DNA from 4 places in the Streptomyces sp. NPDC017943 genome. Region 3 is predicted to be linked to each of the others. Evidence: riboswitches for the same ligand, from Rfam matches in the RefSeq annotation. Region 3 holds a riboswitch; each other region holds the start of a gene.
What was found. A riboswitch is a leader RNA that binds a small molecule or an ion and turns the genes downstream of it on or off. The one in region 3 is predicted to bind cobalamin.
Positions count from the first base shown of each region.

Region 1: another riboswitch for cobalamin. It lies ahead of ACH4C6_RS19435 (ABC transporter substrate-binding protein); the one in region 3 lies ahead of ACH4C6_RS13045 (ABC transporter substrate-binding protein).
Region 2: another riboswitch for cobalamin. It lies ahead of ACH4C6_RS02220 (ribonucleoside-diphosphate reductase subunit alpha); the one in region 3 lies ahead of ACH4C6_RS13045 (ABC transporter substrate-binding protein).
Region 4: another riboswitch for cobalamin. It lies ahead of ACH4C6_RS07820 (energy-coupling factor ABC transporter permease); the one in region 3 lies ahead of ACH4C6_RS13045 (ABC transporter substrate-binding protein).

Region 1 covers NZ_JBIRHH010000005.1:559,035-564,839, forward strand. Annotated here, with positions in the region: gene kdpB (potassium-transporting ATPase subunit KdpB) at 1-1,733, opposite strand, end outside; gene kdpA (potassium-transporting ATPase subunit KdpA) at 1,733-3,394, opposite strand; gene kdpF (K(+)-transporting ATPase subunit F) at 3,403-3,492, opposite strand; gene ACH4C6_RS19430 (hypothetical protein) at 3,743-3,964, shown strand; cobalamin riboswitch at 4,058-4,181, shown strand; gene ACH4C6_RS19435 (ABC transporter substrate-binding protein) at 4,232-5,266, shown strand; gene ACH4C6_RS19440 (FecCD family ABC transporter permease) at 5,263-5,805, shown strand, end outside.
Region 2 covers NZ_JBIRHH010000001.1:507,982-513,786, reverse strand. Annotated here, with positions in the region: gene ACH4C6_RS02225 (ribonucleotide-diphosphate reductase subunit beta) at 1-766, opposite strand, end outside; gene ACH4C6_RS02220 (ribonucleoside-diphosphate reductase subunit alpha) at 766-3,117, opposite strand; cobalamin riboswitch at 3,240-3,374, opposite strand; gene mctP (monocarboxylate uptake permease MctP) at 3,513-5,141, opposite strand; gene ACH4C6_RS02210 (DUF3311 domain-containing protein) at 5,138-5,404, opposite strand; gene ACH4C6_RS02205 (GntR family transcriptional regulator) at 5,535-5,805, opposite strand, start outside.
Region 3 covers NZ_JBIRHH010000003.1:787,617-793,421, reverse strand. Annotated here, with positions in the region: gene ACH4C6_RS13070 (acyltransferase) at 1-715, shown strand, start outside; gene ACH4C6_RS13065 (EamA family transporter) at 745-1,602, opposite strand; gene ACH4C6_RS13060 (XRE family transcriptional regulator) at 1,700-2,272, shown strand; gene ACH4C6_RS13055 (YbaK/EbsC family protein) at 2,316-2,879, shown strand; gene ACH4C6_RS13050 (CoA-binding protein) at 2,981-3,391, opposite strand; cobalamin riboswitch at 3,471-3,658, shown strand; gene ACH4C6_RS13045 (ABC transporter substrate-binding protein) at 3,727-4,752, shown strand; gene ACH4C6_RS13040 (FecCD family ABC transporter permease) at 4,749-5,801, shown strand.
Region 4 covers NZ_JBIRHH010000002.1:623,150-628,954, forward strand. Annotated here, with positions in the region: gene ACH4C6_RS07800 (hypothetical protein) at 1-529, opposite strand, end outside; gene ACH4C6_RS07805 (SDR family NAD(P)-dependent oxidoreductase) at 791-1,597, shown strand; gene ACH4C6_RS07810 (VOC family protein) at 1,737-2,534, shown strand; gene ACH4C6_RS07815 (protein kinase) at 2,919-4,352, shown strand; cobalamin riboswitch at 4,455-4,640, shown strand; gene ACH4C6_RS07820 (energy-coupling factor ABC transporter permease) at 4,670-5,371, shown strand; gene ACH4C6_RS07825 (energy-coupling factor ABC transporter substrate-binding protein) at 5,368-5,733, shown strand; gene cbiQ (cobalt ECF transporter T component CbiQ) at 5,740-5,805, shown strand, end outside.

The DNA of each region.
Region 1 (5,805 bases), on a different contig from region 3:
TTGGAGTCGAGGTCGACCATGTTGCCGGCCTCCTTGGCGGCCGACGTGCCGGTGTTCATGGCCACGCCGACGTCCGCCTGGGCGAGCGCGGGTGCGTCGTTGGTGCCGTCGCCGGTCATGGCAACGAGCTTGCCTGCGGCCTGCTCACGCTTGATGAGGGCCATCTTGTCCTCGGGGGTGGCTTCCGCGAGGAAGTCGTCGACGCCGGCCTCCTCGGCGATCGCCTTGGCGGTGAGGGGGTTGTCACCCGTGATCATGACGGTCTTGATGCCCATGCGGCGCAGTTCCTCGAACCGCTCCCGCATTCCGTGCTTGACGACGTCCTTGAGGTGGATGACGCCCAGGATCCGGGCCCCGCGCTGGTCCTCGACAGCGACCAGCAGCGGCGTACCGCCCGCCTCGGAGATGTGCTGGGCGATCTCCTCGGCGTCGTCGGCCACCGTGCCACCCCGCTCCTCGACCCAGGCGACGACCGAACCGGCCGCGCCCTTGCGGATCCTGCGCCCGTCGGCGTCGACACCCGACATCCGGGTCTGGGCGGTGAAGGCGATCCACTCGGCACCCACCAGCTCGCCCTGGTGCCGCTCGCGCAGGCCGTATTCCTCCTTGGCGAGGACCACGATGGAGCGCCCTTCGGGCGTCTCGTCGGCCAGCGACGACAGCTGCGCCGCGTCGGCGACCTGTGCCTCGGTCGCGCCCCGCACCGGCACGAACTCGGCGGCCTGCCGGTTGCCCAGGGTGATGGTGCCGGTCTTGTCCAGCAGCAGGGTGGAGACGTCGCCGGCGGCCTCGACCGCCCGCCCGGACATGGCGAGCACGTTGCGCTGCACCAGCCGGTCCATGCCCGCGATGCCGATTGCGGAGAGCAGGGCGCCGATCGTGGTCGGGATCAGACAGACCAGCAGGGCGACCAGCACGACCATCGTCAGGTGCGTGCCCGCGAAGTCCGCCAGCGGCGGCAACGTGGCACAGGCGAGCAGGAAGACGACGGTGAGCGAGGCCAGCAGGATGTTGAGCGCGATCTCGTTCGGCGTCTTCTGCCGGGCCGCGCCCTCGACCAGGTTGATCATCCGGTCGATGAAGGTCTCACCGGGCCTGGTCGTGATCTTGATGACGATGCGGTCGGAGAGGACCCTGGTGCCGCCGGTGACCGCCGAGCGGTCACCGCCCGACTCGCGGATGACGGGCGCGGACTCGCCGGTGATCGCCGACTCGTCGACCGAGGCGACGCCCTCGACGACGTCCCCGTCGCCGGGGATGACGTCACCTGCCTCGCAGACGACCAGGTCGCCGATCCTCAGCCCGGTGCCGGGCACACTCTGCTCGCAGCCGTCCACGAGGCGGCGCGCGACCGTGTCGGTCCTGGCCTTGCGCAGGGTGTCGGCCTGGGCCTTGCCGCGGCCCTCGGCGACGGCCTCCGCGAGGTTGGCGAAGATCACCGTCAGCCACAGCCAGGCGCTGATCGTCCAGCCGAACCAGTCGCCCGGGTCCGTGAAGGAGAAGACCGTGGTCAGCACGGACCCGATCCACACCACGAACATCACGGGGGACTTGACCATCACCCGCGGGTCCAACTTGCGGAAGGCGTCCGGCAGCGACCTGACCAGCTGCCCGGGGTCGAAGAGGCCCGCGCCCACGCGGCCCTCGGGGGCCTTGTGCCCGGTGGGTGCGTCCCGGTGGGGCGCGAGGGTGGGAGTGGACATGGAGTCCTGCTTCTTCACGTCGGTGGTCATCACGCCAGCCCTTCGGCCAGCGGACCCAGCGCGAGGGCCGGGAAGTACGTCAAACCGGTGATGATGATGATGGCGCCGACCAGCAGCCCGGTGTACAGCGGCTTGTCGGTGCGCAGGGTGCCCGCGGTCTCCGGGACCGGTTTCTGCTCGGCGAGCGAGCCGGCCAGCGCCAGCACGAACACCATCGGCAGGAAACGGCCGAGCAGCATCGCGAGACCGATCGTGGTGTTGAACCACTGCGTGTCCGCGTTCAGGCCCGCGAACGCCGAGCCGTTGTTGTTGGCGCCGGACGTGTAGGCGTAGAGGATCTCGGAGAACCCGTGTGCCCCGCTGTTGGTCATCGAGTGCGCCGGGGTCGGCAGCGCCATCGCGAAGGCCGTGAGGACGAGCACCAGCGCCGGAGTGACCAGGATGTAGCAGGCCGCCAGCTTGATCTCGCGGGAGCCGATCTTCTTGCCGAGGTACTCGGGCGTGCGGCCGACCATCAGGCCGGCGATGAACACCGCGATGATCGCCATGATCAGCATGCCGTAGAGGCCGGAGCCGGCACCGCCGGGTGCGATCTCGCCCAGCATCATGCCGAGCATGGTGATGCCTCCGCCCAGGCCGGTGAAGGAGGAGTGGAAGGAGTCCACCGCACCGGTCGAGGTCAGCGTGGTCGACACTGCGAAGATCGACGAGCCGCCGATGCCGAAGCGGACCTCCTTGCCCTCCATCGCCCCGCCGGCCAGCTCGAAGGCCGTGCCGCGGTGGGCGAACTCGGTCCACATCATGAGCGCGACGAAGCCGACCCAGATGGTGGCCATGGTGGCGAGGATCGCGTAGCCCTGCTTGACCGAGCCGACCATCAGGCCGAAGGTCCGCGTGATCGAGAACGGGATCAGCAGGATCAGGAAGATCTCGAACAGGTTGGTGAAGGGGGTGGGGTTCTCGAAGGGGTGGGCGGAGTTGGCGTTGAAGTAGCCGCCACCGTTGGTGCCCAGCTCCTTGATGACCTCCTGCGAGGCGACCGCACCGCCGTTCCACTGCTGCGTGCCGCCCATGAACTGGCCGACCTCGTGGATGCCGGAGAAGTTCTGGATCACACCGCACGCGACGAGCACGAGCGCGCCGACCACGGCGATCGGGACCAGGACACGGACGACACCGCGCACCAGGTCGGCCCAGAAGTTGCCGAGTTCACCGGTGCGCGAGCGCGCGAACCCGCGCACCAGTGCCACCGCGACGGCCATGCCGACGGCGGCCGAGACGAAGTTCTGCACGGCCAGACCGGCGGTCTGCACGACGTGGCCCATGGCCTGCTCGCCGTAGTACGACTGCCAGTTCGTGTTGCTCACGAACGACGCGGCGGTGTTGAACGCCTGGTCCGGGTCGATGGCGGCGAAGCCCAGCGAGCCCGGCAGATGGCCCTGCAGACGCTGGAGCAGGTAGAGGAACAGGACGCCGACGGCCGAGAAGGCGAGCACGCCGCGCAGGTACGCGGGCCAGCGCATCTGCGTGTCGGGGTCGGCACCGATGCCCTTGTAGATCCACTTCTCGACGCGCCGGTGCTTGTCGGAGGTGTAGACCTTGGCCATATAGGCGCCGAGGGGCTTGTGGACGAGCGCGAGCGCCGCTATGAGAGCCAGCAGCTGGAGCACGCCCGCGAGTACGGGACCCATCGCTTGTCTCAGAACCTCTCCGGGAAGATCAGGGCGAGGACGAGATAGCCCAGCAGGGAGACGGCCACGACGAGGCCGACGATGTTCTCGGCGGTCACAGCTTCGTCACCCCCTTGGCGACAAGAGCCACCAGCGCGAACACCGCGATCGTGGTGACGACGAAGGCCAGATCGGCCATCGCGAACTCCTGAGGTGAGGTTCGGTTGAACGGACAGCACGAGAAAAGCGCATCCGTGGCCGGATCAGACCGGTCGTTGACGGCTCCCTGACGGCGAGACCTCCGGCTTTGACGGAACCCTGACGGCGCACAGTCCGAGGGGTGAGCGGGCTCACGGTGGAACGGACAGCGTGCTGGACGGCTGGGCACGGCTGCGCAGCGACTGGGCTCTCCTCCGGGGTGAGCGGGTGACGCGGACGACCCTGGTGTGGTTCGTGTACAGCGCGGTCGAGCTACGGCGCATGGCCGAGGAGGCGGGGTTCGGCCAGGTGGAGATCTTCGGTGGTTTCGACGGCCGCCCCTACGACGAGAACGCCGAGCGGCTGGTGCTGCGAGCGGTCCGCGAGGCATGACGGAGGGCGTGGGGGCGTACGCGCCGATATACGCGCCCTTTTGACGCGAGCTGGGCGGATCGTAGGATCAGCGGGTCATCGCCGCGACGGGAGACAGGAAGCCGGTGCGAATCCGGCACGGTCCCGCCACTGTGACCGGGGAGTGCACCCCTGAAGACGCCACTGCGCACCGCGCGGGAAGGCAAGGGGGAGCGTCGATCCGGGAGTCAGGAGACTGCCCTGTCGCGGGCCCGATCCGAGGAGCGCGGACTCCGCAGGAGGCTTCACGTGCACGACCGTCCCCCGCTGTTCCCGCCTGCCCGAAGGCACTACGCCCGGCGTGCCACGGCCGCGGCCGCCGCCCTGTGCGCGGCCCTGCTGACCGCCGGCTGCGGCTCGTCGCAGGACACCACCGAGGACGCGAAAGCCACGGCCGCGTCGTCCACGGGCTTCCCCGTCACCGTCGACAACTGCGGCGTGAAGACGACGTACGACAAACCGCCCTCCCGCGTCGTCACCATCCACCAGCACCCGGCGGAACTCATGCTCGCCCTCGGCCTCGGGGACCACATGGTCGGCACCGCCTTTCCCGACTCGGCCGTGCTGCCAGAGCTGAAGAAGGACTACGAGGAGATCCCGGAACTGGCTGAGAAGGAACCGTCGTTCGAGACGGTCCTGGACGCCGAGCCCGACCTGGTCTACGGCGGCTACGGCAGCGCCTTCGCCGAGAACGAGGGCCGTTCCCGCAAGGCGTTCGCCGACGCCGGCATCGACACCCACCTCAACCGCGAGTACTGCGGCAAGAAGCGGGTGACGATGAAGGACACCTACGACGAGATCCGCACGATCGGCAGGATCTTCGGCGTCCCGGACCGGGCCGACAAGCTGGTCGCCGACCTCACGGGCCGCGTCGGCAAAGCCGCCGCCAAGGTCGAGGGCGAGCCCGCTGTCCCCGTCTTCGTGTACGACAGCGGCGACAAGTCCGCCTTCACCGCGGGCGGCAAGAGCCTGGGCACCGAACTGATCCGGCTGGCCGGCGGCAAGAACGTCTTCGCCGACCTCGACGACGTCTTCGGCGACGTCTCCTGGGAGCAGGTCGTCGAGCGCAAACCGGAGGTCATCGCGATCTACGACTACGCCGGCGCAGGGAGCGTCGCGCAGAAGAAGAAGTTCCTGCTCTCCCAACCCGCCCTCGAGGACGTGCCCGCGATCAGGAACAAGCGGTTCGTCGTCCTGCCACTGACCGCGACGCTGGTCGGCATCCGCTCGGCGTACGCGGTCGAGGACCTGGCCCGCGGCATCCACCCCGAGAGCTTCGCGTGACGGCCCCGGTCGTCGAGACCGGTACCGAGCGCGCCGTGCGAAAACGGCGCCAGGGCGACGGGCGGGACGGCCGGGCCGGTCTCCCCGTCACCCTCCTCGTCCTGGCCGTCCTCCTGGCGATCTCCGCCACCGCCGGTCTGGCCATCGGGTCGGTCCAGGTACCGCCCGGCCAGGTGTGGGGCATCGTGACGCACGCCCTGGGCGCCGACTGGGGGGAACCGGACTGGTCGCGGGCGCGGGAGACCATCGTGCTGGACGTCCGCGCGCCCCGCGTCCTCCTCGGCGCCGTGGCCGGTGCCGGGCTGGCGGTCGTGGGAACCGCCCTGCAGGCCCTGATCCGCAACCCGCTCGCCGAGCCCTACCTGCTCGGCGTCTCCTCCGGGGCGTCCCTTGGCGCCGTCGTGGTGATCGTGTTCGGTGTGGCCCTGTTCGGGGCGGCGTCGCTGTCGGCCGCCGCGTTCGCGGGCGCCCTCGGCGCACTGCTGCTCGTCTACGCCAGCGCCCGCACCGGCGGCCGGATCACCTCGACCCGGCTGGTG
Region 2 (5,805 bases), on a different contig from region 3:
CGAACTGCAGCTCGGCCTCGACGGCCTCCCGGAGCATGTCCGTCACCTCCTGCCGCAGCCGGTCGTCGAACAGCTCCGGCTCCTCCTTGCGCACGGTGTCGACCACGTCGAACGCGAACGACATGTGCATCGTCTCGTCACGGAACACCCAGTTGGTGCCGGTCGCCAGCCCGTGCAGCAGGCCGCGGCTGCGGAACCAGTAGACGTAGGCGAAGGCCCCGTAGAAGAACAGGCCCTCGATGCACGCGGCGAAGCAGATCAGGTTGAGCAGGAAGCGGCGCCGGTCCGCGGGTGACTCCAGCCGGTCCAGCTTGTCCACCGAGTCGATCCACTTGAAGCAGAACGCCGCCTTCTCGCGGATGGACGGGATGTTCTCCACGGCCGCGAAGGCCGCCGCGCGGTCCTCCGGGTCGGGGAGATAGGTGTCGAGCAGCGTCAGATAGAACTGGACGTGCACGGCCTCCTCGAAGAGCTGCCGCGACAGATACAGGCGCGCTTCAGGGGAGTTGATGTGCTTGTACAGCGTCAGCACCAGGTTGTTCGCGACGATCGAGTCGCCCGTCGCGAAGAAGGCCACCAGCCGGCCGATGAGGTGCTGCTCGGCGGGGGAGAGCTTGGCGAGGTCGGCGACGTCGGAGTGGAGGTCGACCTCCTCCACGGTCCAGGTGTTCTTGATGGCGTCCCGGTAGCGCTCGTAGAAGTCCGGGTAGCGCATGGGGCGCAGGGTCAGCTCGAAGCCGGGGTCGAGAAGGTTCTGGGTGCTCATCACTGACAGGCCTCGCAGGACTCGGGGTTTTCCAGGGAGCAGGCGACCGCCTCGGGGTCGGGGGTGGCCTGCACGGGCACGGTGGCCCGGGCGGCGCGGGCGATGCGGGTCGCCGGGCGCGAACGCAGGTAGTACGTGGTCTTCAGCCCGGACTTCCAGGCGTAGGCGTACATCGAGGAGAGCTTGCCGATGGTCGGCGTCTCCAGGAACAGGTTCAGGGACTGGGACTGGTCCAGGAACGGGGTCCTGGCCGCCGCCATGTCGATCAGGCCGCGCTGCGGGATCTCCCACGCCGTGCGGTAGAGGGCGCGCACGTCCTCGGGGATCCAGGCGAAGTCCTGCACCGAGCCGTTCGCCTCGCGCAGGGCCTCCCGGGTGCGGGCGTCCCACACGCCGAGCCGCTTCAGCTCGTCCACCAGGTAGGAGTTCACCTGGAGGAACTCGCCCGACAGCGTCTCGCGCTTGAACAGGTTGGACACCTGCGGCTCGATGCACTCGTACACGCCCGCGATCGAGGCGATGGTGGCCGTGGGCGCGATGGCCAGGAGCAGGGAGTTGCGCAGGCCGGTCGCGGCGATCCGCTCGCGCAGGGCGGCCCAGCGCTCGGGCCACGTCCGTTCCACGTCGTAGTGGTCGGGGTGCAGGACGCCCCGGGCGGTGCGGGTCTTCTCCCAGGCGGGCAGCGGGCCGCTGCGCTCGGCGAGATCGGCGGACGCCTCGTACGCGGCGAGCATGATGCGCTCGGCGATCCGGGTCGACAGGGCCTTGGCCTCGGGCGAGTCGAAGGGCAGGCGCAGCTGGAAGAAGACGTCCTGCAGGCCCATCGCGCCGAGGCCGACCGGGCGCCAGCGGGCGTTGGAGCGGCCCGCCTGCTCGGTCGGGTAGAAGTTGATGTCCACGACCCGGTCGAGGAACGTCACCGCCGTGCGGACGGTCTCGTCCAGCCGCTCCCAGTCGATGTCCCCGCCGGTCACGAAGGCGCCGAGGTTGACCGAGCCGAGGTTGCAGACCGCCGTCTCCCCGTCGTCGGTGACCTCGAGGATCTCCGTGCAGAGGTTGGAGGAGTGCACCACGTGGCCGGGCTCGGCCGTCTGGTTGGCGGTGCGGTTGGCGGCGTCCTTGAAGGTCATCCAGCCGTTGCCGGTCTGCGCGAGGGTGCGCATCATGCGGCCGTACAGCTCACGGGCGGGCAGGGTCTTCCGCGCCAGGCCCTTCGCCTCGGCCGCACGGTACGCGGCGTCGAACTCCTCGCCCCACAGGTCGACCAGTTCGGGCACGTCCGAGGGGGAGAACAGCGACCACTGCGCGTCCGCGTTCACGCGCCGCATGAACTCGTCCGGCACCCAGTGCGCCAGGTTGAGGTTGTGCGTGCGCCGGGCGTCCTCGCCGGTGTTGTCCCGCAGCTCCAGGAACTCCTCGATGTCCGCGTGCCAGGTCTCCAGGTAGACCGCGGCGGCTCCCTTGCGGCGGCCGCCCTGGTTCACCGCGGCGACCGAGGCGTCGAGGGTCTTCAGGAACGGGACGATGCCGTTGGAGTGGCCGTTGGTGCCGCGGATCAGCGAACCCCGGGCACGGATGCGGGAGTAGGCCAGGCCGATGCCGCCCGCGTGCTTCGACAGGCGCGCGACCTGGTGGTAGCGGTCGTAGATCGAGTCCAGCTCGTCCTGGGGGGAGTCGAGCAGGTAGCAGGACGACATCTGGGGATGCCGGGTGCCGGAGTTGAAGAGGGTGGGGGAGGAGGGCAGGTAGTCGAGGCGGCTCATGAGCCCGTAGAGCGCCGCGACCTCGTCCACCGCGCGGGCGGTGTCGTCCTCGGCGAGGCCGCTCGCCACCCGCAGCAGGAAGTACTGGGGTGTCTCGACCACCTTGCGGGTGATCGGGTGCCGCAGCAGGTAGCGGCTGTACAGCGTGCGCAGGCCGAAGTAGCCGAAGCGGTCGTCGGCGGCGCCGTCGACCAGCGCGTCGAGGCGGGGGGCGTGGACGCGTACGAACTCCGCGGTGCGGTCGGCGATGAGCCCCTCGCGGTGGCCGACCGCGACGGACCCGGTGAAGGACGTGACCCCCTGCGAGGCGGCCTCCTCGCGGATGCCGATGGTCAGCAGGCGTGCGGCCAGCCGGGAGTAGGCCGGGTCCTCCGAGATGAGGCCCGCCGCCGCCTCCGTCGCCAGGTCCCGCAGCTCCCGCTCGTCCGCCTGCGCGGACCGGCCGCGCAGCGCGGCGGCGGCGACCCGGCCGGGGTCGGCGTCGGGGAGGTCGGCGGTCAGTTCGGTCAGGGTCCGCAGCAGCGCGGCACCGGGAGCGTCCTGCTCCGGTTCGGCGGCTGCGGCCGGATCCGCTGGCGCGATGGTCACGGGGGCTCTCCCTCGCTCGGCACGGGGCCTCGCCGAGGGCAGGGGGCAGCACACGGACGCACACGGCGTCACGCGTCCACCGGCCCATTCCACGAGGCCCGGACGTCAGGGCACACCGGCCGGCGGCCGGGTGCACTGTCGGCAGGTCCTCGGACTGACCGTCATGCGCGCAGAGGGGCATGGGTTCACCGTTGCGGGACAGTTCCGGATTCGCACCGGATTCCCCTGCGGCGACAGCGAGCATGAGCATACATCTTGTGCCGGGCCCGGGTGGCACCCCCAGATGTAGTGTCGCGGGGGTGTCGGAGTGTCGGCTTCACATGACGGCGGGCCGCCGTGACGTTCGGTCACGGCGGCCCGCCGTTCGGTGGTCGCGGCGTGCCGCGCCGTTCGGGTCAGTGCGACGATCCGGCGGTGGCCGGCGGAAGCTCCACCTGGACTCCCGGGTCGCCCGCGTCGGCCGTGTAGTCCTCCGGCTTGGTCTCGTCGACGCCGTCGGGGGCCTTCACCGCCTTCAGGACGAAGGTCAGGACGACCGTCACGACCACGTTCAGCACGAACGCCGTGAGGCCGATGTAGCCGATCTCGCCGATGCCGGGGATCTCCTTCGACGAGCCGCCGAAGTGCTTCTGCGTCGGGGAGGCCACGCCGTAGGCGGCGAGGGTGCCGTAGACCATGCCGACCGCCCAGCCCGCGAGCAGCGCCCAGCGGTGGAACCAGCGGGTGAACAGGCCGCCGACCAGGGCCGGGAAGGTCTGCAGGATCCAGATGCCGCCCAGCAGCTGGAAGTTGATGGCGACCGTCTTGTCCATGGTGAGGACGAAGACCAGCGCGCCCACCTTCACCAGCAGCGAGACCAGCTTGGAGACCTTGGTCTCCTGCGCGGGGGTGGCGTCCGGCTTGAGGAAGTCCTTGTAGATGTTGCGGGTGAACAGGTTCGCGGCCGCGATGGACATGATGGCCGCGGGCACCAGCGCGCCGATGCCGATGGCCGCGAAGGCCACACCGGCGAACCAGTCCGGGAACATCGTCTCGAACAGCTGCGGGATCGCCAGCTGCCCGTTCTGCACCTTGATGCCGGCCGCGATCGCCATGAAGCCGAGCAGCGCGAGCAGGCCCAGCATCAGCGAGTACAGCGGCAGGATCGTGGTGTTGCGGCGGATCACCTCACGGCTCTTCGAGGACAGCGTCGCCGTGATCGAGTGCGGGTACATGAACAGCGCCAGCGCGGAGCCCAGCGCGAGCGTGGCGTACGTCCACTGGCCCGCCTCCGGCGGCGTCAGCGCACCGCGCGGCGCACCCGTGGCCGGGTTGGTCTGGCTGTACGCCTCACCGGCCTTGGCGAAGATCTCGTCGAAGCCGCCCAGCTTGATCGGGATGTAGATGATCGCCACCGCGATGACGAGGTAGATCAGGGTGTCCTTCACGAACGCGATCAGCGCCGGCGCCCGCAGGCCCGAGGAGTACGTGTACGCCGCCAGCACGCCGAACGCGATCAGCAGCGGCAGGTCCTTGATGAACCAGTTGGTGTTCTCGCCGCCGCCGACGCCCATCACGTCCAGTACGGCCTGGATGCCGACCAGTTGGAGGGCGATGTACGGCATGGTCGCCAGGATGCCGGTCACGGCCACCGCGAGCGACAGCCCCTTGGAGCCGAACCGGCCGCGCACGAAGTCGGAGGTCGTGACGTAGCCGTGCTTGTGGGAGACCGACCACAGGCGGGGCAGGAAGGTGAAGATCAGCGGGTACACCAGGATCGTGTACGGCACGGCGAAGAAGCCGGCCGCGCCGGCCGCGTAGATCGCCGCGGGTACCGCGACGAACGTGTAGGCCGTGTACAGGTCGCCGCCGAGCAGGAACCAGGTGATCCAGGTGCCGAACGAGCGGCCGCCCAGGCCCCATTCGTCCAGGCTGTGCTCGTTCTCGGCCTTGCGCCAGCGCGCGGCCAGGAAGCCCATGACCGTGACGAGCAGGAAGAAGAAGATGAAGACGGCGAGTGCGACGCCGTTCACGCCGTCCTTCACCGCGACGCACCGCCCTTCGCGGCCGAGCGGGAGCGCTGGTCACGCTGCCACAGCTTGTAGGCGATCATCGTCAGTGCGGTGGAGATCAGCACCCACGCCATCTGGTACCAGTAGAAGAACGGGATCCCGATGAGAGCCGGGTCGGTCTTCGCGTACGAGCCGACCCAGAGCATGGCCACGAAGGGCGCGACAAGACAGAGGCCGATGACGACGCGCACGGGCGTCACCACCGGACCTCTGCTGGATTCTGGGGCTTGCGACATCAGGCGGCTCCGTCCCCTCAGTGATCACCTGTGCAATGCGCAGGCAATCTAGGTCAGGGTGCGGCGCAAGCGGAACCCCTCGTCCGCAATGCGGTACCCAAAAGCAATCGGGGGTTCGGCGGCCGTCGCGTCAGTCCTGGGGCCGCTTGAGACGGGCCACGAACTTGTACCGGTCACCCCGGTACACCGAGCGCACCCACTCCACCGGCTGGCCGTCCCGGTCCAGCGAGTGCCGGGACAGCATCAGCATCGGCAGGCCCACGTCCGTGCCGAGCAGTCCGGCCTCGCGCGGGGTCGCCAGCGACGTCTCGATGGTCTCCTCGGCCTCCGCGAGGTGGACGTCGTAGACCTCGGCGAGCGCGGTGTAGAGGGAGGTGTACTTGGCCAGCGACCGGCGCAGC
Region 3 (5,805 bases):
GCGCGCCGTCCACGCGGGCTGGGCCTGGCTCCAGCGGACGGCCTCGGTCACCGCCGAGCACCCCGGCCGGTACCGCTTCGGCGCGATGGGGACGGGCACGAGGCTCGCCTTCCCGCTCGGCACGGTCTTCGGCGAGCCGTGGATCCGCCTCGGCGCGCACTGCATCATCGGCGAGCAGGTCACCCTCACCGCGGGCCTGATGCCCGACCTCGACCTCGGTCCCGACCCGATCCTGCGGATCGGCGACGGCGTGGTCCTCGGCCGCGGCAGCCACGTCATCGCGGACACGACGGTCACCATCGGCAGTGACTGCTACTTCGGGCCCTACGTCTACGTCACGTCCACGAACCACTCCTACGACGACCCGCACCAGCCGATCGGCAGGCAGTGGCCGCGCATGGAGCCGGTGGAGATCGGGCCGGGCTGCTGGATCGGCACCGGCGCGGTGATCCTGCCCGGCGCCCGGATCGGCCGGAACGTGGTGGTGGCGGCGGGCGCGGTCGTCCGGGGCGCCGTGCCGGACCACTCCGTCGTGGCGGGCGCGCCGGCCCGCGTCGTACGCCGCTGGACCCCCGGCGACGGCTGGCAGCCGCCGCTGCGCACCCCGGCGCCGGTGCCCATCCCGGAGGGGGTCACGCCCGAGCAGCTGCGGGCGCTGTCGGAGCTGGCCGAGGAGGCCGCGGCCGGACTCGCGGAGCTCGAACCGGGCTCCTGAGCCGCACGGCGGGCCGGCCGCCCGCGGGCTCAGCCCGAGGCCAGCAGGACCGTACCGACCAGGGCCAGTCCGGCGCCCGCCGCCTGGACCGCCCGCAGCCGCTCACGCAGCACACCGCGCGCGGCCACCGCCGTCACCACCGGGTAGAGCGAGGCGAGCACGGCCGCCACCGTGACCGGCCCCTGCTGGGCGGCGATCGAGTAGGTGCCGTTCGCGGCGACGTCCGCCAGGCCCACGAAGGCGAGAGCGGGTAGGGCGTGCCAGGGGAAGCCGTCCGCCGGGAGCGCGGGGGCGCCGCGCCGCACCGAGACGTACAGGGCCGCCCCGCCCGCGGCCACGTTGGTCACCCGCTGCACGAACAGGGCCAGGAACAGACCGGTCAGGGTGTGCGACGCCTCGGCGATCAGGGCCATCACCGCGCCGAACCCGAAGGCCGCGAGCAGGGTCAGGGCGATGGCCTGGCGCTGCACGGGCGCGCCGCGCAACTGCGGCCCGCCGGCGAGGCAGATGCCGGCGACCGCGACGAGGATCCCGACGAACTGCAGCAGGCCGGGGCGCTCGCCCAGCACCAGTCCCACCCCCACGGGCACGGCCACGCCGATCGACCCCAGCGGCGAGACCACGCCCATCGGCCCGAGGGCCAGGGCCTTGTAGAAGGCCAGCATCGCCACCGGCCCGACCAGCCCGGCGGCGACGGCGAACCACAGCTGCGGCCCGGCCTCGCTCCAGCCGCCCGTGGCGACGACGACCGCACCCAGGACGACGACCGCGATCGACTGCGAGACCACGACCACGGTGAGCGCGGGCGTGCGGCGGGTCAGCAGTCCGCCGCCGAAGTCGGCCAGGCCCCAGAGCAGGCTGGTGGCCAGGGCGAAGAGCGCTGTCATGGAACGGATGCCTCGCAGTACAGTTCAGTGGACGATCAGGTCAACCACACCATAGTGCAGCTCGCTGAACTATGTCATACAGAATATTGGACGGAACGTGTCGGACCTCGACCTGCTGACCCAGTCCCTGGCGCGCAGCGTCAAGCACTGGCGCGCGGTGCGCGGCTTCACGCTGGACGTGCTCGCCGCCCGCGCCGGAGTCAGCCGCGGCATGCTCATCCAGATCGAGCAGGCCCGCACCAACCCCAGCCTGGGCACCGTCGTGAAGATCGGTGACGCGCTCGGCGTCAGCATCACCACCCTCCTCGACCACGAGCAGGGCCCGAACGTCCGCGTCGTCCCCGCCGAGCAGGCCGTCCGGCTGTGGCACACCGACGCCGGCAGCTACAACCGGCTGCTCGCCGGCACCGAGGCCCCCGGGCCGCTGGAGATGTGGGACTGGAGGCTGATGCCCGGCGAGAGCAGCCCCTCCGACCCGCATCCGGCCGGCACGACCGAACTGCTGCACGTCACGGCCGGGGAGCTGACGCTCACCGTCGACGGGGCCGAGCACCGGGTGCCCGCCGGCGCCAGCGTCCACTTCGAGGCCGGCGTGCCCCACACGTACGGCAACACCGGGGACGTGCCGATGGAGATGGTCATGGCCGTCTCGGTGCCGCCCGTCTCCTGAGACGCCCGGGCGGCGGGCCCCGCGGTGTTGTTAGCGTGCGGCCATGCGCGCACCCCTCGGACACTTCGACGACGCCCGGCCCGCCCCCGCCTGCCTCGACGAGCTGACCGCCCCCGTAGCCGACGCCGTACGCCACTGGCGGGGCAGCGTCCCCGCCGACCGGATCGTCTACGTCGAGACCGACCCCGCCTGGGCCGACACCGCGACCTTCGTGGAGCACTACGGGCAGGACCTGCTGGAGCGCTCCGCCAACTGCGTGGTCGTCGCGGGCAAGCGCGGCGGCGGGACCACGCTCGCCGCGTGCGTCGTGCTGTCCACCACCCGGGTCGACGTCAACGGCGTGGTCCGCCGCCGACTGGGCGCCCGCAAGGCCTCGTTCGCCGCGATGGACACCGCGACCGGTGAGACCGGCATGGAGTACGGCGGCATCACCCCGATCGGGCTGCCCGCCGACTGGCCCGTCCTCGTGGACGCGGCCGTGGTCGACCTGCCCTACGTCCTCGTCGGCAGCGGCCGGCGCCGCGGCAAGCTGCTGGTCCCGGGCAAGGCCCTCGCCGAACTGCCGGGCGCCGAGGTCGTGGAGGGCCTCGGAGCTCCCGTTCCGTAGCGCGCCGCCGCGCCCGGGCGCTGCTCGGCGAAACGCCCGCGTCTCCGTCTCCGGCACCAAGCGGTCCACCGAGGCCGCCTACAGCGCGGCGACGGCCCTCGTCACCGCCCCAGTCGGGGGATCTCGATGGCCGGGCAGCGGTCCATCACCATCTCCAGACCCGCCGCGCGGGTCCGTTCGTACGCCGCCTCGTCGACGACGCCGAGCTGGAACCAGACACCCTTCGCGCCCTTGGCGACGGCCTCGTCCGCGACCGCGCCGGCCAGGTCGCTGTTCACGAAGACGTCCACGACGTCCACCTCGAAGGGGATGTCCGCGAGGCTCGCGTACCCCTGCTCGCCGTGCACCGTCTCCGCCTTCGGATGCACCGGCACCACGCGCTTGCCGAAGCGCTGGAGCGTCGCGGCCACGCCGTACGCGGCACGCTGCCGGTTCGACGACAGGCCCACCACGGCCCAGGTGTCGCCGAGTTCGGTGAGAATCCTGCGGACCGCTGCCTCGTCGCCGTACACCGGTGACCTCCTCGGGAGTCGCAAAGGAACTGTTCCCGGTCAACGGCCCGGGCAGCCCGGTGATTCCCCGGCACCCCCGTGATAGCTTGCCGAGGCCAGTCGAACCCATGTACGTGGGTCAGGGAATCCGGTGCGAATCCGGAACTGACGCGCAGCGGTGAGGGGGACGGGCGGGGCCTCGGCCACTGGACGCACCGCGTGTCCGGGAAGGCGCCCCGATCCGGACGAACCCGAGTCCGAAGACCTGCTGGCGGCCCCCGCGGCCGACGCGGCGGGGGAGCACTGTACGACCGGGCTCCGCGACCGAGCCCTCGACGACCGAGGACTGGTTCCCCGTGCCCCTCGCCCGACCCGCCCGCGCGGCCGCCCTGCTCGCCGTCTGCTCCCTGCTCCTCGCCGGTTGCGGCGGCACGGAACCCTCCGGCCGCCATGACGGGAAGACAGCCGTCACCCTCCGCAACTGCGGGCACGAGGTCCGCGTGGAGTCCCCGCCGCGGCACGCCGTCTCCCTCGACCAGGGCACCACCGAGATCCTGCTCTCCCTCGGTCTCGCCGACCGCCTCGCCGGCACGGCCACCTGGACCGACCCCGTGATGAAAGGGCTCGAGAAGGAGAACGCCGAGGTGCCGCGGCTCGCCGACAACAACCCCTCCTTCGAGCGGGTCCTGGACGCCGACCCCGACTTCGTGACCGCCTCGTTCGTCTCCACCCTCGGCAAGGGCGGCGTCGCCACCCGGGAACAGTTCGAGAAGCTCGGCGTCCCCACCTACGTCTCCCCGTCCGACTGCGCCGGCAAGGACAACAGCTCCGGCGGCGACGGCTCCCGCGGCAAGCCCCTCGGCATCGGCACCGTCTACCGGGAAGTGCGCGACCTGGCCGCGATGTTCGGCGAGCGGGAACGCGGCGACCGGCTCGTGGCCTCCCTGCAACGGCGGATGGACCAGGCCACCGCGGGCCTCGACGCCTCCCGGGTCACCCTCCTGTACTGGTTCGCCAACTCCGACTCGCCCTACATGGCGGGCTGCTGCGGCGCGCCCGGCATCATCACCCGGGCCCTCGGCGCGCAGAACGTCTTCGACGACACCCACGACGAGTGGCCGCAGATCAACTGGGAGACGGTCGCCGACCGCGACCCGGACGTCCTCGTCATCGGCGACCTGACCCGCACGTCGCAGACCGCCGAATCGGCCGCGAAGAAGATCGCCTTCCTGGAGTCCAACCCGGTCACCCGGACCATGGACGCCGTCCGCCACCGGCGGTACGTGCTGCTCAGCGGGCAGGCCATGAACCCGACCATCCGCACGGTCGAGGGAGTGGAGCAGGTGGCCGCGGGGCTGCGCCGGTTCGGGCTGGCCGGGTGACCGCCCCGGATCCGGCCGGCCCCCGCGTCCGCCCTCGCCGCGCCGCCGGGCTCGCGCTGGGCGCGGCCGGAGCCGTGACCCTCGTGGTCTCGGTCGCCGCGGCCATCACGATCGGCCCCGCCGACATCGGCGTCGGGGACGTGTGGTCGGTCGTGGCCGCCCATCTCGGCCTCGGGGAGTCCGGGCTGACGCCCGTGCGGGACGGCATCGTCTGGCAGCTGCGGCTGCCGCGCACCCTCCTCGCCGCCGTGTGCGGGGCCGGACTCGCCGTGTGCGGGGCGGTGATGCAGTCGCTGCTGCGCAACCCGCTGGCCGACCCGTTCGTGCTCGGGGTGTCCTCCGGCGCCTCGACGGGAGCGGTCGCCGTCGTCGTGCTGGGCGTCGGCGGGGGTGCCGTGTCGGTGTCCGCGGGCGCGTTCTTCGGCGCCCTCGTCTCCTTCGCGCTCGTGCTGCTGCTCAGCCACACCCTCGGCGGCACCACCGACCGGGTCGTCCTCGCGGGCGTGGCCGCCATGCAGCTGTTCTCCGCGCTGACCTCGTTCGTCGTGATGACCTCGGCCGACGCCGAGACGACCCGCGGCGTGCTGTTCTGGCTGCTCGGCTCGCTCGGCGGCGCGGGCTGGACCGACGTCCGGCTGTGCCTCGCCGCACTGGCCGTCGCCCTGACGATGTGTCTGGGGTACGCCCGTACGCTCGACGTCTTCGCCCTCGGACAGGACACCGCCGCCGCTCTCGGGGTCTCCGTGGCCCGGACCCGCCTGGTACTGCTGTGCGTCACGGCCCTGCTCACGGCCGCGCTGGTCAGCTCCGCCGGGGCCATCGGCTTCGTCGGGCTGGTCCTGCCGCACGCCGCCCGGGCCCTCACCGGCCCCGGCCACGTCCGGCTGCTGCCGGTCACGGCCCTGGCCGGCGCCGTGTTCCTGGTGTGGGTCGACACCCTCGCCCGGACCGTGCTGGACCCCCAGAGGGTCCCGGTGGGCGTCGTGACGTCGCTCGTCGGGGTGCCGGCGTTCGTGGCGGTGCTGTACCGGACACGGAGGGTGCGATGAGCGG
Region 4 (5,805 bases), on a different contig from region 3:
GCCGGGCGCCGAGGGCGCGCAGCAGACGGAAGACGGCCCGCTCCCCGTGGGCCAGCCACAGGCCGCAGAGCAGGGCGGCGAGCAGGTGCGCGGCGAGCATCCCCAGGGACGAGTCGTCACCGGGGCCGTGCGCGGCGTGCCCCGCGGCTCCCGCGCCGTGGCGCATCCCGCTCGCGCCCGCACCCGCGTCCGGCCCGGCACCCATGTTCATGTGCATGCCCATGGGCATGGGGTGGGCGCCCGCGGGGTGCGCTCCCCCGGCCGTCTCCCGGGCCCCCTGCGGGGCGAGGGAGAACGCCGAGTGCAGGGCGGTCTGCACGGCGACCGCGACGGCGACGACCACCCCGGGTCCGCGTTCACGGCCCGCCAGGCTCCAGCCGGCCGCGCCGGTGGCGGCCCAGCCGGCCGCCATCACCCACGGCGGCACATGGTCGCCGGACATCATGACGTGGCCCAGGGCGGCGAGCACGACACAGACGGCCGCGAACACCGCGGCCCGTACCGTGCGGACGCACCACCCAGCTGTCATGGCGCCTCATCCTCGCATCCGGCCCCCGTTCTGCACCCATGCGTACGCGCGGCACCCGGTCCGGGCACTCAATCCCCGCCATGTGATCCAGGCCACTACGAGGGACGGGCACCCCTCGGGTTCGGCCGCCCGTCCGGCCGCCCGCCCGCATGGTGGGCACATTGCCCCACCCCAGCGCCGTGCCGATCATGCAGTGCCGCGTCGTCGCCTTCCCCGCCGTACCCCAAGAGGCGGCCCTGCCCCCACCTAGAGTGGGGCGGCATGACGAACCAGCCGACGCACAGCACCCCGACGCCGCCCGCCTACCTCGCCGAACTGTTCTCCCTGGAGGGCCGCGTCGCGCTGGTCACCGGCGGCAGTTCCGGCATCGGGCGCGCCATCGCCGTGGCGCTGGCCCGCGCCGGGGCGAGCGTCGTGATCGTGGCCCGGAAGGAGGGCGAACTCGCGGCAACAGTGGCCGAGTTGACGAACCTGGGCTGCCGGGCCGCCTGGGTCGCGGCGGATCTGAGCACCCGGGAGGGCGTGCGGGCCGCCGCCGACGGCGCGGTGGGGGTGTTCGGCGAACCCGACATCCTCGTCAACAGCGCGGGGATCAACCTGCGTCCGCCCATGGACGAGCTCACCGAGGACGTCTGGGACGCCACGATGGCCGTCAACCTCGAGGCCCCTTTCCGGCTGGGTCAGCGTTTCGGCCCCGGCATGGCGGAGCGCGGCTACGGGCGGATCATCCACATCAGCTCCCAGCAGGCGCATCGCGCGTTCATCCAGAGCGGGGCCTACGGCGCCTCCAAGGGCGGACTGGAGGCGCTGGCCCGCTCCCAGGCCGAGGCGTGGTCGCCGCGCGGCGTGACCTGCAACCTGCTCGTGCCGGGCTTCGTCATGACGCCGCTCAACGCCCGCCTGCAGTCCGACACCCAGGCGGTGGCGGCCCTGGCCGCCCGGACCATGATCGGGCGCAACGGCCTGCCCGGGGACTTCGCGGGCGCGGCCGTGTTCCTGGCGAGCCCGGCCTCCGCGTACGTCACCGGCCAGTCGGTGTTCGTGGACGGCGGCCTGTCCGTCCACTGACCCACCCCGAGATCCTGCGCAGTGCTCGCGGCGGCACCCCGCCCGGCCCCCGGCGTCCCCCGAGTGGAGAGCGGCGGCGCGCGCCGCCGGGTGCCCGGTGTCACGCTGGGCCCAGGACTCGCTGAAGGGAAGCACCGCCATGATCACCACGGAGTACGCCCCCGGCTCACCCTGCTGGCTCGACCTCGGAGCTCCGGACGTCCGGGCCGCCGCGTCGTTCTACAGCGCCGTGCTCGGGTGGGAGTACGAGTCCATGGGCGAGAGCGAGGACTTCGAGGGCGGGATGTTCAAGAAGGACGGCAAGGTCGTCGGCGGCCTCGGCAAGCTGACCGAGGAGGGCGCGCGCCCGGCGTGGATGCTGTACTACAGCGTCCCCGACGCGGACGCCACGACCGAGGCCGTGCGGCAGGCGGGCGGCACCGTCCGGGTCGAGCCGATGGACCTCGACGAGTGGGGCCGGATGGCCCAGTACAGCGACCCCCTGGGCGGCCAGTTCGCCGTCTGGCAGCCGGGGACGAACGCCGGCCTGGACCTGGTGGACGAGCCGGGCTCGCTGTCCTGGGTCGAACTGTTCACGACCGACGCGGCGGCGGCCAGGGAGTTCTACGGCGGCCTGTTCGACTGGCAGTTCAGCGACATGCCGCTGCCCGGCGGCGCGGGCACGTACACCCTCATCACGCCGGCGGGCCTGCCCGAGGACCGGATGCACGGCGGGCTGATGGAGATGGACGCGCAGGACCTGACGCTGACGGACGGACGGCCGTACTGGCACCCGGTCTTCGCGGTCGAGGACTGCGACGCCGCGGCCGCCCGCGTCACGGAGAAGGGCGGCGAGGTGCAGATGGGGCCGCAGGACATGGAGGGCGTCGGCAGGCTGGCCGTCTGCCTGGACCCGGCGGGAGCGGAGTTCGTGCTGCTCGCCCCGTCGGAGGACTGAACGCCCCACGGCGCCGGGCCTCTTGACGGGGCCCGCGGGCCGCCGCTGATCACAGGGGCTTACGCCGTGACGCCCGCGGCCCCGGTCGGGCCACGACGGGCCACCCGGCCCCCGACCGCCGGGCCGACCCGCCCCACCCCGGCCGCCGGCAGGCCCCCGCCACCACACCGCGAGAGCACGTCCTGCGGGGCCGCGGGCCGCGTCCGGCCCCTGGTGGTCAGCCCGCCCTCCCGGGCGTGGAAGGGCCGCCTCCGCCGGGGGATCGCGGGGGCGCGCGGCGCCAGTATCCTGGGGCGGCTGCGGCAGCCCTCGGCAATCTCCGTGCATGCGCGGGGAGTTCGGTCTGCGGCGGCGGACCTTCCCCTGAGCGTGAGACGAGGACGAGTGCTGCTAGCGGGCCGCTACCGGCTGGATGTGGAGATCGGGCGCGGTGGAATGGGAGAGGTCTGGCGTGCGTACGACGAGACGCTCGCCAGAGCGGTGGCCGTCAAGCTGCTGCTGCCCCAGGACACCGACGCCACCGCGACCTCGCGGTTCCGGCTGGAGGCCCAGACCGCCGGGCGCCTGAACCACCCCCACGTGGTCGGCGTGCTGGACTTCGGCGAGTTCGACAACCGGCTCTACCTGGTGATGGAGCTCGTCGACGGCGACAGTCTCTCCCAGCTGCTCGCCACGTCGGGCGCGCTGCCCGCCGAGCGCGTGGCGGTCCTGGCGGCACAGGCCTCCGCCGGCCTCGCCGCCGCGCACGCACAGGGCATCGTGCACCGGGACGTGAAACCCGCCAACCTGCTGCTCGACGCCCGCGGCACCCTGAAGATCGGCGACTTCGGCATCGCGCGCTTCATGGACGACCCCGGCGCCGCGCTCACCGCCACCGGCCAGATCGTCGGCACGGGGATGTACCTGGCCCCCGAACGCGCCCTGGGCAAACCCGCGGGCCCCGCCTCCGACATGTACTCGCTGGGCTGCGTGCTCTACCAGCTCCTCAGCGGCCGCCCCCCGTTCGAGGCGGACAGCGCCGTCGCCCTGCTCCACCAGCACCTCGACGCCGCTCCGGTGCCGCCCCGCGAGCTGGGCGTCTCCGGTCTGCCGCCGGCGTTCGAGAACTACCTGCTCGGCCTGCTCGCCAAGCAGCCCGAGGACCGGCCCACCGCGCAGCAGGCGGCCGAGTGGTTCGCGGGCGGCGCCTGGCGGGGGCTGCCCGAGCCGCTGCCGGAGATGTCGGCGCCCGGGCGGTCCCGGCCCCGGCCCGCACCGGCCGCTCACGGCACCCCTGCGGGCGCGGGGGCGAGCAGCCCGACCACGTACGCGCTGCCGGCGGCACCCGGGTCGCGCAGCGCGGCCCGCGCGGCGCAGGCGGCGCGTCCCGGGCGCGGTGGGCGACGCGGCGGGGGGAGCGGAAACCGTTCGAAGGCCGTCGCCGCGGTCGCGGCCGCGGCGCTGTTCGTCGCCGCGATGCTCATCGGCATGCAGTGGTTCTCGCCGGACGACACCGCCACGGAGGGCACCGACCCGGGCCCCTCGCCCACCGCGAGCACCCCCACCGCCGCGGCGAGTTCCGGCCCGGCGTCGGGATCGCGGCCGGACTCCGGCCCGGCCGCCGCCACGCCGGCCACCGGGACGGTGGCCGATGTCACCCCGCCCGGCACGACGCCGGTCGAGCAGGCCCCGCCCTCTCCGGCCGCCGAGAGCACCGCACCCCCGCCGGACGCGGGCGCCGAGCCACCGGCGGAGGCGGAGCAGCCGGAGCAGGAGCAACCGCCCGCGCAGCAGGGGGACGGCGAGGCCGAGGACGGCGGGGACGAGGGCGACGACTGACCCACGAGGCGTTCCCCCGGCGGAGCCCCAGGTGCGCCGGTGTGCGAGGGGGCGCCCCTCGCGCGCCCCCGGGTGCGGGTTGTGCTCGTCCTGATCCGGGCCTTATTGTCACCTGGCCTTGGTGAACGGGAAATCCGGTGTGATGCCGGTGCGGCCCTCGCCACTGTGAATCGGGAAGTCCGGCTCCGGCCCTCGCGGGCAGCCACTGGGTCCTTGTGACCCGGGAAGGCGGAGTCCGGGCGGTGGTACCCGTCAGCCAGGAGACCGGCCAAGGCGCGTCAACCATCCACGAGGTGCTGGAGAGGGTCTGCTGAGCCATGCACATAGCCGAGGGTTTCCTTCCTCCGGCGCACGCGGTCGCCTGGGGCGTCGCGTCGGCGCCGTTCGTCGTCCACGGGGTCCGGTCACTCACCCGTGAGGTGCGCGAGCACCCCGAGAGCACCCTGCTCCTCGGCGCCTCCGGCGCCTTCACGTTCGTCCTGTCCGCGCTGAAACTGCCCTCCGTCACGGGCAGTTGCTCCCACCCGACGGGCACGGGCCTGGGGGCCATCCTGTTCCGGCCGCCCGTCATGACCGTGCTCGGCACCATCACCCTGCTCTTCCAGGCGCTGCTGCTCGCCCACGGCGGGCTGACCACGCTCGGCGCCAACGTCTTCTCCATGGCGATCGTCGGGCCCTGGGCCGGGTACGCCGTGTACAAGCTGCTGCGGCGGTTCGACGTGCCGCTGATGGTGACGGTGTTCTGCGGCGCGTTCGTCGCCGACCTGTCCACATACTGCGTCACCAGCGTGCAGCTGGCGCTCGCCTTCCCCGACCCGGGCAGCGGTTTCCTGGGCGCGCTCGGCAAGTTCGGCTCCATCTTCGCCCTCACGCAGATCCCGCTCGCGGTGAGCGAGGGACTGCTGACGGTCCTCGTGATGCGGCTGCTGGTGCAGTCCAGCAAGGGCGAGCTGACGCGGCTCGGCGTGCTGCTCACCGCCAAGGAGACGCGCGACGAGACCGAGGCGGTGGCCCGATGAGCCGGAACACGAAGATCAACCTGCTGCTGCTGTTCGTCGTGGCCGCGCTCGCCGTGCTGCCGCTCGTGCTCGGCCTCGGCGACCACAAGGAGGAGCCCTTCACCGGCGCCGACGCCGAGGCCGAGACGGCGATCACCGAGATCGAGCCCGACTACGAGCCGTGGTTCTCCCCCCTGTACGAACCGCCGTCCGGGGAGATCGAGTCGGTCCTGTTCTCCCTCCAGGCCGCGCTCGGCGCCGGTGTCCTCGCCTACTACTTCGGGCTGCGCCGGGGACGACGGCAGGGCGAACAGCGGGCGCTGGAGCGGGAGGCGGCGGCCGCTCCCCCGGCCGCCGGGGAGTCCGTCTCCGCGAAGGACTGAGCCCGGGTGCTGCCGATCGACGCGGCGGCGCACAGCAGCCGCTGGCGCCGCCGTCATCCCGTGGACAAGGCC